Dyadobacter chenhuakuii: one gene and its partner. Each later gene encodes a partner of the first gene's protein in a complex. Links are inferred from orthologs where the notes say so. Each region holds a gene or a part of one and is shown on either strand. Other genes may lie near its edges.

Region 1 (6,075 bases):
GTTCTTTAGGCCCTCAATCTCCTAAAGGGGACTTTCTCATCTCGTATGTAAAGTCCCCTTCAGGGGATTTAGGCAAAAAAAAGCTAGCCTCCCGCTTTCTTAGCTTTATAACCCTTCCCAACCAGCCAGTTGATCACCTTATCGCGGTGATCGCCCTGGATCTGGGCTTCCTGGTCCTTTACAGTTCCGCCGCTTCCGCAAAGCGCTTTTAGTTGTTTTCCCAAGGCTTCCATGTCTGCATTGGTGCCAATAAATCCTTTTATAATCGTAATTACTTTTCCACCGCCTTTGCGATCCAGCCAGATCCTCAGGTCCTGCTGTGCAGCGGGTAATGTATCCGGTTCGTCGGCTCCGGAATCGTTGTATTCGAAGTCAGGGTTTGTGGAATATATGACTCCTGTGCGGTTCTTTTTTGACATCAGACAATTACTCGCAGGCTCTGCGGTCTAATTTTAACTTCAATTCTCGTTGTATCAAGCTGAAACGGCTCTCCGTCGTAATGTATCATTGGCGGCACATCCGTCTCCACCACAGCCTCAGTCATATGTGCGTAATCAATGTAACGCGAAGCCTTCATTTGTTTGGTGAAAAGCTGATATGCCAGGGATGTACCATACCATTTCGGGAATGGCTTAATGGTGCAAATGTCGAGTAAACCGTCCTGCAAACTGGCCTGAGGAGCGACCCAGGCATTATTTCCAAACTGACCTGCATTGGCAAATGACAGGGAAAAAGCATGAGTCTCCACACCATTCAACCGGAAACTCTGGGGCTTATAACTCCAATACGACTGAAACGAAACATTAATGTATGTAGACAGTCCACGCTGGTGCTGCTGGCTGAACAAATGCCCTACATAAGCGTCAAAACCCATTCCGGCGGTGCAGAAAAAGGGAATTTGATTAATTTGCGCACTGTCGATGGTGATTATTTTATTCTCAAAAAGCCTTTTCAGAGAAGCTTCCAATGTAAGCGGAATGCCCAGATGACGCGCTAGGCCATTGCCCGAGCCAAGCGGAATGATGCCGATCGGCTGCTCCGTATGCACAAGCGGCTGTGCAATTTCATTGACAGTCCCATCGCCTCCTACGGCAACAATGGCGTTCCAGGGCTGTAAACCCAGGTTTTCTTTTACTAATGTTGTTGCATGCGCCCTTTCTTCTGTAAAAAGTATTTTAGCCTCCGCTCCGTTTTTTTGCGCAAATGTTTCAATAGCCCGTTTCACCTCACCGGCGTTCTTGCCAATCGAAGTGCCGGAGTTGGGATTCAGAATAAACAGATAGGAAGGCTTGTTCACAGGTCAGGCGAAGAATAGGAACAAAATGAGCAGGAAAACGACAATGAATAAGTAATAAAGCCCATCGATAAACGGATATTTCTGACGGTCAAGCTTTTTAAATATATCGTCAAACTTACTCATTCTGATATTTCTGATTTGGATTTTTTGTCTTGCAAACGCTTCCCTTGTTTCTTTCGTGTATATTTAAAATCAGGAAACGATTTACAAAAATCCGCAAAAATTATGAGAAACCGGCTCTTCACCCTCATCCTGATCACGATTTCAATGTTTGCAAAAGCACAGACTTCGAAAGACAAGGAAACCATTTACGGAACCATGAACCGCCAGATGGCCGACTGGAACCGCGGCGACATTGATTCGTTTATGAACGGTTACTGGGAATCGGACTCGCTGATGTTCGTTGGAAAGGCCGGCATAACTTATGGCTACAAAGCCACGCACGAAGGTTATTTGAAGCGCTACCCGGATCGTGCGACGATGGGAACATTAAAATTTACTTACCTGAACCTCACATTTCCAGGCAAGGACGTGGCATTTCTGGTTGGGAAGTTTCACCTGACCCGGCCCGAAAAAGGCGACATCGAAGGACATTACACATTACTCTGGAAAAAGATCAATGGCAAATGGCTTGTAGTATGCGACCACACCAGCTAAAAAAATTGCCCTGCCTTTAAAGGCAGGGCAATAGTAAGAATTGGAATGATATTAAAGTCTTTTGAAGATCAGCAGCGCATTAACAGCCGGCTTGGTTGCATCTGTCTGCGTGTTAACGACAACTGTAAGGTTCGTAGCCGTTTGTGTGATCTTAAATTCCTGGCTGGTTGTGCCTCTGCTTAATGTTAGTTTGTCACCGGCTACTTTCCATTTAGCATCAGTTCCAACGGGAACAAAAGGATCAATTGCAGAAACGGCCGTAGGGCAATCTGCTGCGGTGACAGTGTTATTGGGATTAAAAGTCAGTTTCAATTCCAGGAAACAAGGGGCAGCAGTTTGAATAAATGCCAATGCTGGAATCGTCGTTCCGGGAGTTTCAGGTGTTACAGCTGTTAATTGCCATCTTCCCACTATCGGATTTGTATCTTCCACAGGATCTGGCTCTTTTTCATCGTCTTTGCAGGCAGTCACAACGAAAGCCATTAGCAGGAATGTCAGGAGGGTTAATTTGCTTAATGCGGTGTAGATCTTCATAATCGGGCAGTAATGGTTGGTTTAGTTTAGTAACGCTAAGATTAACGTCCAAACATACTTTAAAAATGCTTTTGCTTAAAGTTTTTATGATTTAACGTTCCGGAATGTTCTAAGCAGATCTTCCGCAGCTGAATCGGGCAGTTCCCTTCCATCACGAACGGCCTCTTCCAATGATGTCAGCTTTGTTTTTACAGCGGCATCACTGAAAAACTGATTTTCCAATGATTGCCTGATAAGGTCGTGCATCCAATTCAGATTTTGGTTTTGTCTGTTTTGGTCAAAAAAACCATTGGCCCTCGTCGTTTTCTCAAATTCCCGGATCAGTTTCCAGATCGCTTCCATTCCATTTTCCTGTAATGCAGAGCATGTGAGCACTTCTGTGGGAAAACCGGAATCCGCTTTTGGGAACAAATGCAATGCATTCTGATAAGCCGAAACCGCCAGAGCCGCCGCTTGCGCATTATCCCCATCCGCCTTGTTGATGGCGATCGCATCTGCCATTTCCATGATCCCTTTTTTAATTCCCTGCAATTCATCACCCGCACCAGCCAGCATAAGGAGCAGGAAAAAGTCCGTTATGCCTTTGACCAATGTTTCAGATTGCCCAACGCCCACGGTTTCGATCAGAATAATATCATGACCCGCCGCTTCACAAAGCAGCATAATCTCGCGCGTGCTCCGGGCGATTCCCCCAAGAAACAAACCCGTCGCCGAAGGGCGAATGTAGGCCAAAGGATTATGAGAGAGCCTTTCCATGCGCGTTTTGTCGCCCAGGATGCTGCCCCGGGATTTCTGGCTGCTGGGATCAACCGCCAAAACGGCCACCCGCTTTCCTAAGGAGGTCAGATAGGTGCCGAAAGATTCGATAAATGTGCTTTTCCCAACACCCGGAACGCCCGTTATCCCGATCCGAAATGCATTGCCGGAATGGGGCAGCGTCTCTTTCAGAATAGCAGCAGCAAGTTCCTTGTCTGCCGGTAACCTGCTTTCCGTGACCGTAATGGCCTGGCTCAGCATGATCCGATCTCCGGCGAGGATTCCGGCTGTGTAGTCTTCAACGGAGAGACGCTTGCGCATGGCATTTTTTACGATGTAACCGGTAATATTTCAAAGTAACTACCGGTTAGCAAAAATGAAACTTTTTATATTAAAAAAGGCGAAAAGCCGTATATTGCTCGTTTACAAACACATATTTTTCAAATTTTATCAATAGAATGAAAATATCCATATTTCGTCTGAGCTTGTTCTTGATGGCAGGTCTTGGATTTTTTAACGCCCACGCACAAGAGCAGGAAAAAGTGAAATACGATTCACACGTGCTTTTTCACCCTTTATTTAATTTTCAGCCTGGTAATGAATACCGGACGGGCAGCGGCTCTCCCGGTCCGAAATACTGGCAAAACCGTGCCGATTACAAGATCAATGTTGCGCTTGACGAGGCAAAGGGAATGGTTAGCGGCGATGTTGAGCTTACTTATAAGAACAATAGCCCGGAATCACTTGAATTCATCTGGCTTCAACTGGACCAGAATGCATTCAATGATCAATCGCGCGGGGGAAAAACAACTCCCGTAACCGGCGGCAGGTTTGGTAACACCGGTTTCAGCGGAGGAGATTCGATTAGAGCCGTTACTGTTCAGCAGGGGAAAGGCGGTTTTGTGGAAGCCACTTATAAAATCACCGATACCCGCATGCAGATCAGGCTTGCAACGCCTGTAAAGCCGAATGGTGATGTGATCAAAATCAAGATCGCATATTCTTTCAAAATCCCTGAGTACGGCTCAGACCGGATGGGAACATTGGAAACGAAAAACGGGATTGTTTATGAAATGGCGCAGTGGTATCCACGCGTTGCCGTGTTTGACGACATTGAAGGCTGGAATTTGCTTCCCTACCTGGGCGCAGGCGAGTTTTACCTGGAATATGGTGATTTTGAATACAATGTTACTGTGCCCTGGGACCACATTGTGGTTGGATCAGGCGAATTGCTGAACCCGAATGATGTGCTTACAGCAGAACAACGGAAAAGACTGGCTGATGCGGCAAAAAGCGATCAGACTGTTATGATCCGCAGCGCAGAAGAAGTTACCAACCCTGCGTCAAGGCCGAAACAGTCGGGAACCCTTACCTGGCGTTTCCGTTGCTTGCAGGCGCGTGATATTGCCTGGGCAACTTCCAAAGCATTTGTTTGGGATGCAGCAAAAATGAACTTGCCAAAAGGTAAAACAGCCCTTGCACAGTCGGTCTATCCGGCAGAAGACGGCGGATTGGACGGCTGGGGCCGCTCGACGGAATACGTGAAAGGCTGCATTGAATTTTACTCAGGTTATGTGCATGAGTACACTTACCCGGTTGCAACCAATGTGGCTGGAATTGTAGGCGGGATGGAGTATCCGGGAATTGTTTTTTGCAGCAGCAAAAGCCGTAAAGATGATCTCTGGGGCGTAACGGACCACGAGTTTGGTCATAACTGGTTCCCGATGATCGTAGGTAACAACGAGCGTAAATATGCGTGGATGGACGAAGGATTTAACACATTTATCAACTTCCTGTCCGCAGATAATTTTAATAATGGTGAGTATAAAAGCGCGCAGATGAATGATATGCAGCGTCTTGCGCCTATCATTTTCCGCCAGAAAGCGGACCCGATCATGACGATCCCGGATGTAGTGCAGGCAGTGAACCTGGGTTGGGAAGCTTATTACAAACCTGCGCTTGGTCTGAAAATGTTGCGTGAGCAGGTTTTGGGCAAAGAGCGTTTCGATTATGCATTCAAAGTATATGTGCAGCGCTGGGCTTTCAAGCATCCGACTCCCTACGATTTCTTCCGTACGATGGAAGATGCAGCCGGTGAGGATCTGGGCTGGTTCTGGAAAGGATGGTTCTTTGAAAATTATAAGCTCGACCAAGGCGTCAAAGGCGTAACTTATGTTGAGCAAAATCCGCAAAAAGGTTCTTTTATAACCATTGAAAACCTGGATCAATGGGCAATGCCGGCTAAAATCGACATTGAAGAAATAAGCGGTAAGAAAACGCGCGTCGAATTGCCGGTTGAAATCTGGCAGCGCGGAGGAAGCTGGACGTTTAAGGCGGCTACACAGCAGCCGATCCGGTCAGTTACTATTGACCCTGAGCACAGTCTTCCTGACATTAATCCTGAAAACAATGTCTGGAAGCCAGCCATGTTCTCGGAGCCGGAAGTGAATTAAGGATTTGAATAAACACGAAAAATGCCCGCATTGATGAGATGCGGGCATTTTTTTGTTTAAATAAATATCAGACCGTAATCAGCATGGCCCCGTAAGAATAGCCACCGCCGAAAACGGTAATCACAATGTTATCGCCTTTTTTGAATTTATCCTTATTCTCCGACAATGCTATCGCACAACCCGCGCAGCCTGTGTTTCCTAAATATTGAATGTTGGAAATCAGCTTCTCCACGGGAATGCCTAATGTATTGATCACATTAAGGCTGATGCGGTGGTTTGCCTGATGCGGAATCAGGTAATCCAGGTCATCGATCGTTAGTCCGCAAGCCTGTAAAACCTGCTGGCTGACCTTTGGCATATACTGGCAGGCATTCTGGA
Region 2 (5,333 bases), 1.7 Mb from region 1 along the record:
TGTAGCTTTGTTTGCAAGCAAAAATCGCTCACTTCCACCTTATCCGTCAAGAAATGGCTGTCCTTAACTTCCCAGAATTCAGCCCTTCCGATAAAAACGCCTGGGAACAACGGGCTGACAAAGAATTGAAAGGAAGGCTTAAAACACTATCTGATTGGACAATCGGGGCTGATCTGCATTTGGAACCTTATGTGACGCGATCGGAAATTGCTCCTGAAAAAATGGCGTCTATGCAGGCTTGTCAGAAAAAAACACCAGGCTGGCAAAACTTGCCTATGGTGAAATTCTCAGAACCGCGCGCAACCAATGCAGCCATGAAGCATGCCCTGGAAAACGGCGCAGATGCGATTATGCTGGACCTTGGAAATGCCAGCATAGCACATTGTGAATTCCCGAAATTGCTTCACGGAATCCGGTTAAGCGACACCGCTATTTATTTTCAAACACAGGAAAATGCTACGGACGTTTTCAAGGAAATATCCAAAAACGCCGGTTATTATCTTAAAGGCGGCATCGCATTCGACCCGGTCGCCCACCAGATGCGCACGGGAAAATCAATTGGTAACAGCATTGACGCTATTATTTCTGTTCTAAACCAAAGCCGCAACATGCGGGAATTTCGGGCCTATATGGTTGAGGGTCATTTATTTCACAACAATGGCGCGACACCAGTGCAGGAACTGGCCATGCTGATTTCGGCCACTGTCAATTACCTGGATCTGCTTACAGACAGAGGGATTTCACCGTTAACGGCCTTCAACCGCGCCCTTTTCTCCATTTCCATTGGCACCAACTTCCTTTCGGAAATCGCCAAATTAAGAGCATTCCGGTTTTTATTACGAAAAGTTTCAAACGCCTATCAACTGCCTGCTGAGCTTTGCACGCCATTTATACAAGCGCAAACATCAACATTTAATGATGCCGCATCCGAGCCTTACACCAACATGATCCGCTCTGCCTCCGAGGCCATGAGCGCAGTAATGGGTGGATGCAATGCATTGACAGTGAGGCCATACGATGAATCAGCCAACAAGCAAAGTGACTTTTCAGCACGGATCGCGCGCAATGTATCCTCCATTCTTGCCCACGAAAGTGCATTGACGTATGTTGCGGATCCGGCGGCGGGCTCATACATGCTCGAAAAAATGTCCCTGGATATGGCCGCCAGGGCTTGGGAGTTGTTTTTGGAAATGGAAGAATCGGGAGGTTCCGAAGCATCCGTGTTAACCGCATCAAAGCCATGAAACCGGATTTCAGGAACATTCAGACGACCCATCATAACGAATCCGCTCAGCCAGAGGAACGGGCTGGCAAATCTGTGTTTACCTCAGAAGGAATCAGATTAAAAAGCATTTATAACCAAAATGATCTCGAAGACGCCGAACATTTAGCATTCGAAGCCGGAATTCCACCGTTCGTACGTGGGCCTTATGCGAGCATGTATCTGGAACGACCGTGGACAATTCGTCAATATGCCGGCTTTTCGACTGCTTCCGATTCCAATGCATTTTATAAGCGCAACCTTGCCGCTGGCCAGAAAGGCCTTTCTGTTGCATTTGATCTGGCCACGCATCGAGGATATGATTCGGATCATCCGCGTGTCACCGGCGATGTGGGCAAAGCCGGTGTTGCGATTGATACGGTGGAGGATATGAAAATGCTTTTTGACCAAATTCCGCTGGATCAAATGTCGGTTTCCATGACCATGAATGGGGCTGTTATTCCGGTTATGGCCTTTTTTATTGTGGCTGCGGAAGAGCAGGGCATTAAGCCTGAGTTATTGTCAGGAACCATTCAGAATGACATTTTGAAGGAATTCATGGTCCGGAACACCTACATTTATCCCCCAGCGCCTTCCATGCGGATTGTGGGCGATATTTTTGCCTATACTTCCCGTTTCATGCCAAAGTTCAATTCCATCAGCATCAGCGGTTATCACATGCATGAAGCGGGCGCGCCCGCGCACATTGAGCTTGCCTATACGCTTGCAGACGGATTGGAATACATCAGGACCGGGCTGAACGCGGGCATCGCGATTGATGATTTTGCACCCAGGCTGTCATTTTTCTGGGGCATAGGGATGAATCATTTCATGGAAATCGCCAAGATGCGTGCGGGACGGCTGCTTTGGTCAAAGATTGTAAATCAGTTTAATCCCAAAAATGAAAAATCGCTGGCATTAAGGACACATTGCCAAACAAGCGGTTACAGCCTTACCGAACAGGATCCGTATAACAATGTTACCCGGACAACGATTGAGGCCATGGCCGCCGTCATGGGGCACACGCAATCGCTGCATACCAACTCGCTCGACGAAGCCATGGCGCTTCCCACCGACTTCTCTGCCCGCATTGCGCGCAATACACAGCTTTTTATTCAGCATGAAACGGATCTTTGCAAGGCCGTGGATCCATGGGGCGGCTCCTATTATGTCGAGGATCTGACAAAAGAGCTCGCAGAAAAGGCCTGGCAGCTGATTGAGGAAGTAGAAAAACTCGGCGGCATGACCAAAGCCATAGAAACCGGACTGCCGAAGATGCGGATCGAAGAAGCAGCGGCAAAAAAGCAGGCCCGCATTGATTCGGGCAAGGACATTATTGTGGGGGTTAATAAATTCAAAACAGAAAGCAAGGAGACATTTGACATTTTACAGATTGATAACCAGGCAGTTCGGCTGTCGCAGATCGCTTCTTTGAATAAAATAAAAGAGGAACGAGATTCGCAGGCAGTTGCATTGGCGCTGAATGCTATCACGGAAGCCTGCAAGCAAAAGGGCGGCAAGGACATGTCTGTAAATTTGTTGGCGCTGGCCATCGAGGCGGCGCGCAAAAGGGCTACATTGGGTGAAATTTCTGATGCGATGGAAAAGGAATTCGGACGTTATAAATCAACCATCCGGTCTGTTTCGGGTGTTTATCAGGCAGAAGCTTCGGATGATGAAAATTTCCGGGCAGCGCTGCAATTGTCTGATCAGTTTGCGGAAATGGATGGCCGGCGTGCACGGATATTGGTTGCAAAGATGGGCCAGGACGGCCATGACCGAGGGGCCAAAGTGATTGCAACGAGCTTCGCCGACCTCGGCTTTGACGTGGACATTGGCCCGCTCTTCCAGACGCCTCAGGAAGTCGCCAAACAAGCAGCAGAAAATGATGTCCATGTAATCGGCGCATCGAGTCTGGCAGCAGGTCACAAAACACTTATCCCGGAACTCATCGCCGAGCTTAAAAACATTGGCCGGGAAGACATTATGGTGATTGCCGGTGGCGTTATTCCGGCGCAGGATTATCAGTTTCTTTATGATGCGGGTGTTAAAGGCATTTTCGGCCCCGGAACCATCATCTCAATTGCCGCACAAAAGATCCTGAAAGAACTCATGCAATCCTAGGACGCTTAATTTACGCTTCCAAAAACAAGGGAAGTGCAATTTCCTCCGAAGCCAAACGAGTTGGAAAGCGCATAGGCCACTTTTTTATCCTGAATCAATGCAGCAACCGGTTGCGCCTTGTGTGAGCTCATGGCCGTTTCCACGTGTAAACTCGGGAAAATCTCATCGTGGACGATGCTTAATATGCTGAAAATGGCCTCCACCGCACCAGCCGCTCCTAATGTATGCCCCGTGTAAGATTTGGTAGAGTTAAAAGGCGGAATTTCTTCGAATAACCGCGACATTCCGGTTAGCTCAACTTCATCATTGTTGGGCGTCCCCGTTCCGTGGGCATTGATATAGTCGATGCGATTGAAGCCAATCCCCGCCGATTCGATGGCTTCACGCATGGAGAGCATGGCGCCTATGGCATCGTCGGACATGGCCGAAGGGTGATGCGCATCATTTGCATTGCCATATCCGGCGACTTCCGCATAAACGCGTTTATCACCAACGACGTCCTCCGCTTCCAGCACAAGATAAGCCGCCGCTTCTCCCAGATTAAGCCCATCCCGGTTTTCATCGAATGGCTTACACGCGGAAGCAGATAAGATTTTAAGCGAATTGAAACCATTAACCGTGTATTTGGCAAGACTATCCACGCCGCCGACGATAACCCTTTTTGCCCGTCCGGACCGGATCAGTCGCGCGCCCATTAAAATGGCATTGGCAGATGACGAACAGGCTGTGTTAATGGTGTCGGAAAAGCCTCTGATGTTATACTTTTCGAGTAATGTAATGGTGTGCGCTGCGCAATTGTATGATTCCAGATATTCCGATCCGCTCGTTTTCAGATTGGCATCTTCATAGAGCTGATCAGTGAGGCACATTCCGCCGACTGTTGTTGCGGAGATGAATGCTGTATCAAAAGATGAAAGCTGGTCTGCGGAAAGATTAGCGTCTTTAATTGCCTCGTCGAATGCCTTGGTAGCAAGCAGATCGGTGCGCGTGTAACCTACGCTATCCTGCAAACCGAGCATTTCCTTCAGCCGTTCGTTGCTGCACGCAATTTCACCGAAAGGAAGTAATGCGGCATAGCGGGAATCAAAATGTGCTGCGGCGGTAATGCCCGTTTTTCCCTGGCGCAAACTGGCGTGGTTCTCCGAAAGGTTTTCACCAATGGCTGATATAATGCCCATTCCGGTCACCAACACCTTTTTCATATTCAGGCCGTTTTTGTATTTGCTAAAATGTATTCAGCCATGTGGTTTACATCCACAAGGATTTTTCTTCCCTCGGCAGGATTGGTGATTTTGATCCCGTACTCTCTTTCAAGAAGCACCACCAGTTCCAGCGAATCAATTGAATCCAGGCCCAGGTCGCCTCCGAAAAGGGGTTCGTCATCCTTAATGTCCTGCGGATTAATGTCAAGTAAATTCAAATATTGTACAATCTGACCTTTAATGACGGGTTTTAAACTTTCTATGTCCATAATTTCTTTTCTGAATTCAAACTTAAATAATTCTTTCCATCCTAAGCTTAAAATAAGTGGCAAGTTGACAAAGCAGGATAAATATCCCTAAAAAGGCGAAGACATTTTTGAGCTCCTGCCAGCTTCCGCCTTTGAGGAAAAGAATGTAGAAACCTTCCAGGCACCAGTGCAGAGGTGAAAAGTTGCTGGCAAACTGCATAAAACCAGGCATAACGAATGTAGGCACCAGGATACCGCCTATTGCCCCGAAAATAATAATGGAAATCGCTCCGAAACCATTTGCCTGCTGCTCGGTCCGTGCATAGGCGCCGATCATCAATGCATAACTCACGGCGGCCATGCTGCTGATCAGGATCACGCAGGCGAATGCAAAAAGGTTAGTAGGAATGGTTAGTTTGGGAAGTCCGAGCTCGGGAAGTATCCATATTCCCATGGAAAATGTCAATGCTACCTGCACCACTGCTACCAGCACGTAAA

Evidence for each region.
Region 2: the proteins of meaB (region 1) and scpA are in contact, whole or in part, in a crystal structure (PDB 8DPB), measured with the Methylorubrum extorquens proteins. The link is inferred for Dyadobacter chenhuakuii from one-to-one orthologs. Residues at the interface, in SOR26638.1 of Methylorubrum extorquens: Arg20, Ala21, Ala24, Arg25, Thr28, Ser32, Arg33, Arg34, His37, Thr98, Gly99, Gly100, Ser101, Ile102, Leu103, Lys106, Thr107, Ala110, Ala113, Ile114, Asp115, Arg116, Ala118, Phe119, Ile120, Arg121, Pro122, Pro124; in SOR27001.1 of Methylorubrum extorquens: Glu577, Glu578, Asn579, Asp580, Gly581, Arg582, Arg583, Arg585, His596, Ala604, Ser605, Ala608, Asp609, Gly611, Phe612, Asp613, Val614, Asp615, Ile616, Gly617, Pro618, Leu619, Glu625, Arg628, Gln629, Val631, Glu632, Asn633, Asp634, Glu661.

What each region holds. Positions count from the first base shown.
Region 1 is NZ_CP098805.1:4,289,872-4,295,946, reverse strand. The notes cover bases 1,570-4,397. They hold meaB (methylmalonyl Co-A mutase-associated GTPase MeaB), read right to left. Parts: upstream 3,566-4,397; coding sequence 2,573-3,565; downstream 1,570-2,572. Other genes in these bases: NFI80_RS17765 (M1 family metallopeptidase), read left to right, coding at 3,703-4,397; NFI80_RS17775 (lipocalin-like domain-containing protein), read right to left, coding at 2,006-2,488; NFI80_RS17780 (YybH family protein), read left to right, coding at 1,570-1,954. Also shown: NFI80_RS17795 (DUF8785 domain-containing protein), read left to right, coding at 1-9; NFI80_RS17790 (translation initiation factor), read right to left, coding at 84-419; NFI80_RS17785 (diacylglycerol/lipid kinase family protein), read right to left, coding at 419-1,297; more of NFI80_RS17780, read left to right, coding at 1,523-1,569; more of NFI80_RS17765, read left to right, coding at 4,398-5,697; NFI80_RS17760 (3-oxoacyl-ACP synthase III family protein), read right to left, coding at 5,765-6,075. UniProt on the Escherichia coli protein: Binds and hydrolyzes GTP. Likely functions as a G-protein chaperone that assists AdoCbl cofactor delivery to the methylmalonyl-CoA mutase (MCM) ScpA and reactivation of the enzyme during catalysis.
Region 2 is NZ_CP098805.1:5,983,826-5,989,158, reverse strand. Bases 814-3,812 are described here. They hold scpA (methylmalonyl-CoA mutase), read left to right. Parts: upstream 814-1,240; coding sequence 1,241-3,385; downstream 3,386-3,812. Other genes in these bases: NFI80_RS25125 (beta-ketoacyl-[acyl-carrier-protein] synthase family protein), read right to left, coding at 3,391-3,812; NFI80_RS25135 (methylmalonyl-CoA mutase family protein), read left to right, coding at 814-1,244. Outside these bases: more of NFI80_RS25135, read left to right, coding at 54-813; more of NFI80_RS25125, read right to left, coding at 3,813-4,587; NFI80_RS25120 (phosphopantetheine-binding protein), read right to left, coding at 4,590-4,856; NFI80_RS25115 (ABC transporter permease), read right to left, coding at 4,879-5,333. UniProt on the Escherichia coli protein: Catalyzes the interconversion of succinyl-CoA and methylmalonyl-CoA. Could be part of a pathway that converts succinate to propionate.